3 regions of the Microaerobacter geothermalis genome follow, and region 2 is predicted to be linked to each of the others. Evidence: riboswitches for the same ligand, from Rfam matches in the RefSeq annotation. Region 2 holds a riboswitch; each other region holds the start of a gene.
What was found. A riboswitch is a leader RNA that binds a small molecule or an ion and turns the genes downstream of it on or off. The one in region 2 is predicted to bind thiamine pyrophosphate.

Region 1 (3,279 bases), on a different contig from region 2:
TTCTTCACCAAATCTTTCTGTTCAGCTACATGCTGTTCATTGGTGACAATGACTGGAGTATAATAATCCAAAGCAGGATCTAAATCTTTTAGCATAATGAAATTGAGATCAATTCCACGACGCTCAGCCTCTACTCCGTCCCAACCGTAATAAATCCATTCAAAATCGGCATCTCTACCGATTGACGTGAAGAAATCTGTTGCTCCCAAAGTGACATTTTCCAATTTAGAAAAATCAGCACCTGCTTTTTCCATCACGGCCTTTAATACCGCTTCTTCCACAGGGGATCCCCAACCGCCGTACCGTTTTCCTTCAAAATCTTTGGGAGAAGTAATTTGGGCCTCTTTCAGGGATGCGAAGGCCGAAGTATTATGTTGGATAATGGCAGCAATCGATACTAAAGGAATATCATTTGCTCTGGCTTGCGTAACCCCTTCCTGATAACTGATCCCGAAATCAGCTTTTCCTGCTGCCACCAATTGGTCTGCAGTGCTTCCTTCACCAGGTTGAACAATTTCCACATCCAGTCCCTGTTCTTCATAAAAACCCTTATCCTTCGCTACATACAAACCGGAATGGTTGGTATTGGGGAACCAATCCAGCATGACTGTAACTTTTTGCAGTTCTTGTTTTGCAGTTTCTTCAGTAGCCTTCTCCTGATTCTGTCCCCCTTCATTCTTTTGTGCGCAACCTGTAAGAATCAAAGCAAAAATAAGCAGAAAAACAAAAAGCAATGTTACGGATATCCGTTTATTTTCCGTTAACCAACTTTTTAACATGTCCATTCCCCTCCAAAATTTTTTCTCTAATCACTTGTCTATAGATGAAGAATTATCTTTCTTCTTGTTGTTGGTAGTGCCACGGCATTGTCAGTCTAGCCAACAATTCAATCAGAGCAAATATCCATAAACTTAAAAGGGTGATTACCACTATGGCGGCAAATACTCTCTCTGTCAGAAAAGATTGGGACGATCGGGTCATAAATATCCCCAATCCCCGACTGGCCCCCAGCCATTCTCCGATCACTGCTCCCATGACGCTGTAAGTCCCGGCAATCCTCAGTCCAGAGAAAAAGAAAGGGAGAGCACTAGGTAATTTTACCATGCGAAAAATCTGTCCGCGGCTAGCCCCCAGTGATGACATCAACCGCACCATCTCCCGATCCACCATACGGTATCCGTCTGCTAAGTTTACCGTGATTGGAAAGAAACAAACAAGAGCCACCACAATAACCTTTGGTGCCAATCCATATCCAAACCAAATGAGAAATAACGGAGCCACCGCAATAATCGGGATCGTTTGGGAGATGACCAATAGGGGATATACCGCTTTTCTTAACCATGTTGAAAGATCCATAAGGGTAGCGATGGCTATGCCCGCTGCGATAGCAATCCCCAGTCCAAGGACAGTTTCATACAACGTTTGAATGGTATGCTGCCAGATTAATTCCCTTGCTTGCCAAAGGGATTGTGCAATGATCGTGGGGCTGGGAAGTATCCATTTTTCTATTTTGGTCATGTTAACCACTATTTCCCAAATAAACAAAAGAACAAGAAGTGAAAAGCTGGGAAGAAAAATAGAACCCCATCTCTTACTTCCGATATTTAGCCAACTTCTCATCGATGGTTACCCCTTCAGGACGGTAATGAATTTTTATATGGGTCATCACTTCAGTTGCCCCGGCTTTAATGCATGCCTCTTGGGCTTTTTTTACGATATCCAAAAGGAGGTCCAAATCCCCTTCCATGACCGTCTCCATTGCTCCAACCTCATGTTTCACACCTGATTTCTGCACAACTTCAATGGCTTTATCCACAACCGGGTAGGTATCTCCATCAGGCACCTTAGGCAAAACTTGAAAACCAACATTCACAACCGGCAACGATATCCCTCCTTTCTGAAGTCTATGGTTAGCTACATGGCCAAGTAGCGATTAATATCTGCTTCGAGGCTAATAAAAAAACTGCCGTAAGGCAGCTCTGGAATACATCATCACCATGGGATGAAAAAAACTCACCACGGTTCTTCCCTCCGCTGGCATTACCCAGATCAGGTTCATGGGTCGGTACAATACGGTACCCTCTCAGCCGGCTTCTTCCAGCTCCCCAACCTTATTCTGTTATCAATTAATACTATATCAATTGGTCAAAAGTTTGTAAACCTCTTCAATCGTTGGCAGGGAAGGGATCGCTCCTCTTCCGGTGACGGTAATCCCCCCGCAGATATTGGAAAACCGAATCATAAATTCCAATCGGTCACGATCTCCTAATAAAACATCAATGTTTCTTTTATTAATATCTGATAAGGAAAGCTGGTATAATAGCCCCCCAACAAAAGCATCCCCCGCACCCGTGGTATCAACAACTTCAACACAGGGTATCGGAATTTCGCCAGAAATCTCTTTCGTGTAATAGGTGGCTCCTTCTCTTCCTTTGGTCACAATAACCAAAGAAACTCCTTTACCCAACAATCGATTGGCAGCCTCTCTCTCATCCTTTGTTTCCATTAAAAATTGACATTCCTCTTCACTCACCTTCAAAATATCAACAGCTGATAAGAGCGAACAAATACCGTTCCTTGCCTCTTCTGCAGCATGCCATAATGAAAGACGGATGTTGGGGTCAAAACTGATTAATAATCCGGCTTTTTTTGCTAATTGAACTCCCTTTATCGTCGCCTCTTTACACACAGGGGAGGTTAATGTGTTCGATCCAAAATGAAAAATTCCCCCCTCTTCAAACCACGAATGTTTGACTTCTTCGGCTGAAAACAAAAGGTCTGCCGAAGGATTCCGGTAAAAAAGGAAATCCCGCTCTCCGTCATCTTTTAAAGAAACAAAAGCCAAGCCGGTTTTTGCTTCCATCGAAAAAATGAGGTAGTCGGTATGAACCCCATGTTCCTTAAAAACAGAGGCCAAGAAATATCCGAAACTATCATCCCCCACTTTCCCGGCAAAATAGCTATTTCCACCAAGTTTGGCAACGGCAACTGCCACATTGGCCGGTGCTCCGCCGGGTGCTCTTTTGAACTTCTCCACCTGGGATAAAGGAAAACCATTTTCAGTGGGGACAAAATCAATCAAGGCTTCTCCAAAGCTGATTACTTTTTTCATCCTTTGCACACCCTTTTTTCTTTGTCTTATTTCCCTTTGAATTTTATCACCAGCGGATTCTCCGGATCCCCGGCAAACTGCAGCATCGTGCGGATAAATCCGGATTGGGAGTAGCTGGGCATCCCAATACCCCTGGGTTTATTACAGCTATACATCAATTCGGGAAA
Region 2 (3,279 bases):
CATGGGCAGCAATCTTGTAAGCAATCACTCCTTCTCTTACATCGTTTTTATTCGGCAGTCCAAGGTGTTCCTTAGGGGTTACATAACAAAGCATGGCGGTGCCAAACCAGCCGATCATGGCAGCTCCTATGGCTGATGTAATGTGGTCGTAACCCGGGGCAATATCTGTTGTAAGGGGGCCCAGTGTGTAGAAGGGGGCTTCATGGCAAATTTTCTGCTGCAGATCTACATTTTCTTTAATTTTGTGCATGGGAACATGCCCTGGACCTTCGATCATCACCTGTACATCGTGTTTCCAGGCAATCTGGGTAAGCTCTCCAAGGGTTTCCAATTCTGCAAATTGTGCTTCATCATTGGCATCGGCAATGGATCCCGGTCGAAGGCCATCCCCTAATGAAACCGCTACATCATATGTTTTCAAAATTTCACAAATTTCTTCAAAGTGAGTGTATAGGAAGTTTTCTTGATGATGGGCCAAACACCAGGCAGCCATAATGGAACCGCCTCGGGAGACAATTCCCGTAACCCGCTTTGCAGTCAAAGGGATGTATCTTAACAACACCCCTGCGTGAATTGTAAAGTAATCAACACCCTGCTCCGCTTGTTCAATCAATGTGTCCCGATAAATTTCCCAAGTAAGATCTTCAGCCTTACCTCCTACTTTTTCCAGAGCTTGATAAATGGGTACGGTTCCGACGGGTACAGGTGAATTGCGAATGATCCACTCCCTAGTTGTATGGATGTTTTTTCCGGTCGAGAGGTCCATAATGGTATCTGCTCCCCATCGAATCGCCCAAGTCATCTTTTCTACTTCTTCTTCGATGGAGGAAGTTACGGCTGAATTTCCAATGTTGGCATTGATTTTTGTGTAGAAATTCCGGCCGATAATCATTGGCTCACTCTCTGGGTGATTAATATTTGCCGGGATAATGGCACGGCCTCGGGCTACTTCTTCTCGAACGAATTCTGGAGATACGCCTTCACGGATCGCAATAAATTCCATTTCAGGAGTAATTAATCCCCGGCGGGCATAATGCATTTGTGTCACGTTTTTCCCCTGTTTTGCCTTCAAGGGACGCCTTTTCAGACCGGGATAAACCTCTTGATTCGCCCGAGGATCGTCAACGTTAAATCCGTTGTCTTCCGGTTTTATTTCGCGACCTTCATATTCTTCAGTATCGCTTCGTTCAAGAATCCAGTTTCTGCGCAAAACCGGAAGCCCTCTATGAACATCCACATCATATTCAGGTTCTGTATAAGGGCCGCTCGTATCATAAACACGAACTGGAGGATTCTTAACCTCGCCGTTCAATCCGCTGGTCGGATGAAGTTGAATTTCCCGCATGGGAACTTTGATGTCTGGACGTGATCCAATCACATAAACTTTTTGGCTTCCTGGAAAAGAGGACGTAAAGGAAATGTTCAGCTGATTCTGATTTTTTGACATGGTGATCCCTCCTTAACAAAATAAAAAAGAAGATTCATTTTTGAACCTTCCTTCGGAGGTGTAAACACGAAACGATTTCAGAGTATGGGAGTAATACTTTCCCGATGGTTCAACTCTATAAGAGGATGTTCAAAAAGTCTGGTAAAAATTGCTGTCGAATTTCTGCGTTAGCTTGCTTTTGCGCTCCTCACGTTTTAAAAGCATACGCTCCGGTGTTCAAAGCTACGCTGCCTTGAAATTCTCGGCCCTTTTTATCCTCCTTTTTGAACTGGCTCTATACAGGTTTCGTGCATACAAAAATTCCTCCGCTGGCATTATCCAGTTCAGGTTCAACGGTCGATGGCAGAATAGCCATCCTCTCAGCCTGGTTCTCCAAGCTCCCGCATCTATTCAATTTTCAAAGTTAGTTTACCATGACACCTTTATTTCTGCAAACATTTTTTCAAAAAAGAAAACGTTTGAAAAAAATCTGTAAATTTAACGTTTTTAAATTCGTGAAAATATATTGACAAATTGCCGTTATACTGTATTATAATAGAACCATAATAATTTAACTGTACTAATACAAATTCAAGAGAAAGGATGACTAACAATGACAAAAAAAGATGTGGTGAAGGAGATTCAGGAGAGTTGGGAAACAGACCCTCGTTGGAAAGGGATTGAAAGAACATATTCTGCAGAGGATGTTGTTCGTCTTCGCGGATCTGTTCAAATTGAGTACACCCTTGCCAAGATGGGTGCTGAACGTCTATGGAATCTGCTGCATACAGAAAAATTCATTAATGCCCTTGGAGCATTAACGGGAAATCAGGCTGTTCAACAAGTAAAGGCAGGACTAAAGGCCATTTATCTGAGCGGCTGGCAGGTGGCAGCAGATGCTAATCTGGCTGGACAAATGTATCCTGACCAAAGTCTTTATCCCGCCAATAGTGTCCCTCATGTGGTAAAACGGATCAATCAGGCGTTTCAGAGAGCTGATCAAATCCATCATGCCGAAGGGAAGAATGATATTTATTGGTTTGCTCCAATTGTTGCCGATGCCGAGGCAGGATTTGGCGGTCCATTAAACGTATTCGAATTGATGAAGAGTATGATTGAGGCAGGAGCTGCTGCCGTTCATTTTGAGGACCAGCTTTCCTCTGAGAAAAAATGTGGACATATGGGTGGAAAGGTGCTGATTCCTACTCAAAACGCTATTCGAAATTTAATTGCTGCCCGATTGGCTGCCGACGTCATGGGTGTCCCAACCCTTATCGTGGCCCGTACTGATGCCAATGGAGCCCATCTGATTACCAGTGACATTGATCCAAGGGATCAAGAATTTCTGACTGGAGAGAGAACATCCGAAGGATTTTTCAGAATGAGGGGTGGTTTGGATGCAGCTATTGCAAGAGGATTGGCCTATGCACCTTATGCTGACCTCATTTGGTGTGAAACCTCAGAACCCAATGTGGAGGAAGCGAGACGTTTTGCCGAAGCGATCCATGCCCAATTTCCTGGAAAGCTTTTAGCCTACAATTGCTCCCCATCCTTCAACTGGAAGAAAAAGCTTGATGAAGCTACTATTGCGTCCTTCCAGGAGCAATTGGGAGAAATGGGATATAAATTCCAATTTGTTACTTTGGCTGGCTTCCATGCATTAAACCATAGTATGTTCGAACTGGCCAGAGAGTATAAAGATAAAGGAATGGCAGCTTACTCTGAACTGCAGCAGGCGGAATTTGCCAGTGAAAAGTATGGTTATACCGCAACCAGACATCAGCGTGAAGTGGGAACTGGATATTTTGATGAGGTATCCATGGTGATCTCTGGCGGAACTTCTTCTACAACAG
Region 3 (3,279 bases), on a different contig from region 2:
ACTTGTTGCTGTTCCCCTTTATCTCATGGAAACCTTGCCTGCACCTCTCGTTGCATTGTTTTTCCTTGGATTCTGGGCCGCGGCATTAAGTTGGGGAGCCCCCTGCCAGTTTTCTGGTGCAACCAGCCTTGGAAGGGATGTGGGAAAGGCGATTCGTCCTAAGGCGACAGAAACGGATTTGATTCGTTATACCAAATGGTCCTTGCTTCTTCTTACCTTACTAATGATTGTTTTCGCCGTATTAAGGCCTGAGCAGTCAGCATGGTGGAATATCCTTGCATGGGTTGCTAGAAATTCTGCTACCTTTGCTCCTGTGATTGCGGCATTATTTTGGCCAATCGTGACCAGACGGGCCGTTTTGGCATCCTTGTTTATGGGCTCATTTGCAGGACTATTATGGTATCACTTGGGAGGATGGGAAGTTTCTAGTTTCTATTTGAACACTCATCCGGTATGGATAGGGATGATTGCCAATATTTTGACTCTGAGCCTTGTCACGTTAATAGAGACGGCGGGAGTAACGAGCTGGCAATGGAAGGGACCCTTTAAAAAAGCCGGGTATTTTGGACTTATTCTTTCAGGAAGTCTTGGGATCTATCTGGGGAATTCTTATGAAGTTCTTTATTCTTCCGGTCTCCTTGGTATGGTTCTTTTCTTTATCGTCGTGGGTATTTTTATCAGCCTGATCAGTTTTGTCAAACAAAAAGAGGTTGTGGCTGGGGTGTCGGTGCATCAGGCTTAAGATTGTTTGATGGATAATTGCTTCAAGAAACAGGTCAGTCTATGGATGGAATAAGAGAATTTGCTATGGGAAAGGAATGGGCAGAATGACACAAACTTCAGTGAATAAAGACTTAAGAAAAATAGAGGTCCAATCCGATTGGAAGGGAAAATTTCAAACAGAACATCAGGTGAGGGACTTTTCCTTTCTGGTAGATGAGCCGGAAAAAATAGGAGGAGATAACCAGGCGCCTACTCCTTTGGAATATGTGATGGGTGCTTTTAACGGCTGCATCTTTGTCGTGATTGAAATGGTGGCAAAGGAGATTGGGTTTCGATTTGATGATGTAAAAATATCCAGCACTGCCTGGGTGGACCGCCGCGGACTTTATGGGGTGGAAAATGTATCTCCTTACTACAAGGAAGTGTATAATTCTATTGTTTTTTACACGTCTGAATCACCGGAGCGACTTGAACAACTGAAGAAAACCGTAAAAAAAAGGTGTCCACTGTATAATTTGATCAAAGATACCGGAATTCCGGTAAATTTGGACTGGAAAATCGAACGTTTTTCTATTGACGATAGTTCATGCTCTAGTCTAAAGTAGACTTAGTGCCACTTATTTTTCACTTCAAGAAGTAAGAGTTTTAGTGGTGGTTAGCCATCGGACATCATTCAACTGAATATTTTTGTTCAGACCACTAGGGGAGCTCTGACAGAGCTGAGAGGAGACTGCTTCGACCCTTGGAACCTGATCTGGATCACACCAGCGTAGGGAAGTGGAAGTGCAGATGAATATTGTCAAGACTCTTATTGATCATCATTCAAGATGATATGCCATCCCACTTTCGGGATGGTTTTTTAATTTTTAAGAAATCAGTTCAGAAAGGAGGATTCAAGAAATGGCGACGGTTTATAAAGCCTTGACGATTGCCGGGTCAGATAGCGGAGGAGGAGCAGGAATCCAGGCCGATCTTAAAACATTCCAGGAGTTGGGGGTATATGGAATGACTGCGATTACCGCAGTGACGGCCCAAAACACCCTGGGTGTGCAAGGGATATATCCCCTTCCGGTTGAAGGGATTATCCAACAAATTGAATCTGTCGGATCAGATTTAGGGGCTGATGCTGTAAAAACCGGGATGCTGTTTAACAGAGAAATCATTCAGGGAGTAGCCGAACAAGTAAAAAAATTCCGATGGAAAAACCTTGTGGTTGACCCAGTGATGATTGCCAAGGGAGGGGCCTCCCTTCTTCAGGAAGAGGCTGTAGAAGCTCTAAGAAGGGATCTGATTCCTTTGGCGAAGATCGTCACTCCAAATATTCCGGAGGCAGAAGTTCTGACGGGAATGTCCATTCGTACGATGGACGACAGGAAAGAAGTGGCAAAAAAAATTGTTTTATGGGGTGCTAAATCGGTAGTGATTAAGGGCGGCCATGAAGAAGGAGAAAAGGTACTAGACTTGATCTATGATGGAACCCAATTTACACAACTGGAATATCAGAGAGTGGATACAAGGCATACCCATGGTACCGGATGCACCTTTTCTGCTGCGATTACCGCTCAATTAGCTAAAGGAGAAAACATAAATAATGCCGTGAAAAAGGCAAAAGAATTTATCCATGCGGCAATCGAAGATGGGCTTGGCATTGGAGGAGGACATGGACCTACCAACCATTGGGCTTACCGCAAAAAAAGAGACGAATATTAAAATCAATCGTCAAAAGTATGGACATTGGGAGATGGAAAAGATGAAAGATTTACTAAAAGTATACCTCGTGATGGGAAGTGTCAATTGTATCAATTCTCCTGAGAAGGTTCTGTTGGAAGCTATTGAGGGTGGGATTACGCTTTTTCAATATAGGGAAAAGGGAAGTGGTGCCCTGGAAGGAATAGAAAAATATCGTTTGGGTAAAAGACTGCAGCAGATCTGCAAAAAAGCAGGGATTCCTTTTATCGTCAATGATGATGTGGAGTTGGCCTTATTACTTGATGCGGATGGGGTTCATATTGGACAGGATGATGGGTCTGTAGAGAAAGTTCGGATGAAGATTGGCAGCAAAATATTAGGGGTCTCTGCTCACAATTTAGAAGAGGCAAAAGAAGCCGTTAGCTATGGCGCAGACTATCTGGGAGTAGGCCCTATGTACACGACCAAAACAAAAGAAGATGCAAAAGAGGTACAGGGCCCTCAAGGGATTCGTTTCTTAAGGGAGAACGGAATAGACATTCCTATCGTTGGAATCGGCGGGATTACCGCGGACAATGCTAAAGAAGTGATCCAGGCAGGGGCGGATGGGATAGCGGTTATATCTGCGATTACACAAAATTCTTCACCTAGAAAAGGGGTAGAACAATTAAGAGAGCGTGTTTAATTATTGTCGTTTCAATCAATCGCCAGCTTCGTTTGAGTTGGTTTTTTTCTTCCTGGATTTGTCAATAATGAATGGGTATGAAGGCTTATAAATTTTCATTTTATTGGAGGTACCGTTCATGGCGAATCCAGATTCAAGAAAGGATCAATTGCAACAAAAAGTTAGCAAGAAAATCAAAGATA

Region 1: it holds a riboswitch for thiamine pyrophosphate, as region 2 does, so the genes downstream of both, L1765_RS09765 (thiamine-binding protein) here and thiC (phosphomethylpyrimidine synthase ThiC) in region 2, are expected to answer to the same signal.
Region 3: it holds a riboswitch for thiamine pyrophosphate, as region 2 does, so the genes downstream of both, thiD (bifunctional hydroxymethylpyrimidine kinase/phosphomethylpyrimidine kinase) here and thiC (phosphomethylpyrimidine synthase ThiC) in region 2, are expected to answer to the same signal.

Annotation. Positions count from the first base shown of each region.
Region 1 is NZ_JAKIHL010000023.1:31,502-34,780, forward strand. Features, by position in the region: gene L1765_RS09755 (ABC transporter substrate-binding protein) at 1-779, opposite strand, end outside; gene L1765_RS09760 (ABC transporter permease) at 832-1,518, opposite strand; gene L1765_RS09765 (thiamine-binding protein) at 1,592-1,882, opposite strand; TPP riboswitch at 2,007-2,118, opposite strand; gene L1765_RS09770 (PfkB family carbohydrate kinase) at 2,138-3,112, opposite strand; gene L1765_RS09775 (glycoside hydrolase family 15 protein) at 3,139-3,279, opposite strand, start outside.
Region 2 is NZ_JAKIHL010000032.1:23,428-26,706, forward strand. Features, by position in the region: gene thiC (phosphomethylpyrimidine synthase ThiC) at 1-1,447, opposite strand, end outside; TPP riboswitch at 1,731-1,841, opposite strand; gene aceA (isocitrate lyase) at 2,040-3,279, shown strand, end outside.
Region 3 is NZ_JAKIHL010000001.1:217,038-220,316, forward strand. Features, by position in the region: gene L1765_RS01115 (sodium:solute symporter family protein) at 1-742, shown strand, start outside; gene L1765_RS01120 (OsmC family protein) at 828-1,328, shown strand; TPP riboswitch at 1,415-1,516, shown strand; gene thiD (bifunctional hydroxymethylpyrimidine kinase/phosphomethylpyrimidine kinase) at 1,624-2,433, shown strand; gene thiE (thiamine phosphate synthase) at 2,465-3,097, shown strand; gene L1765_RS01135 (spore germination protein) at 3,216-3,279, shown strand, end outside.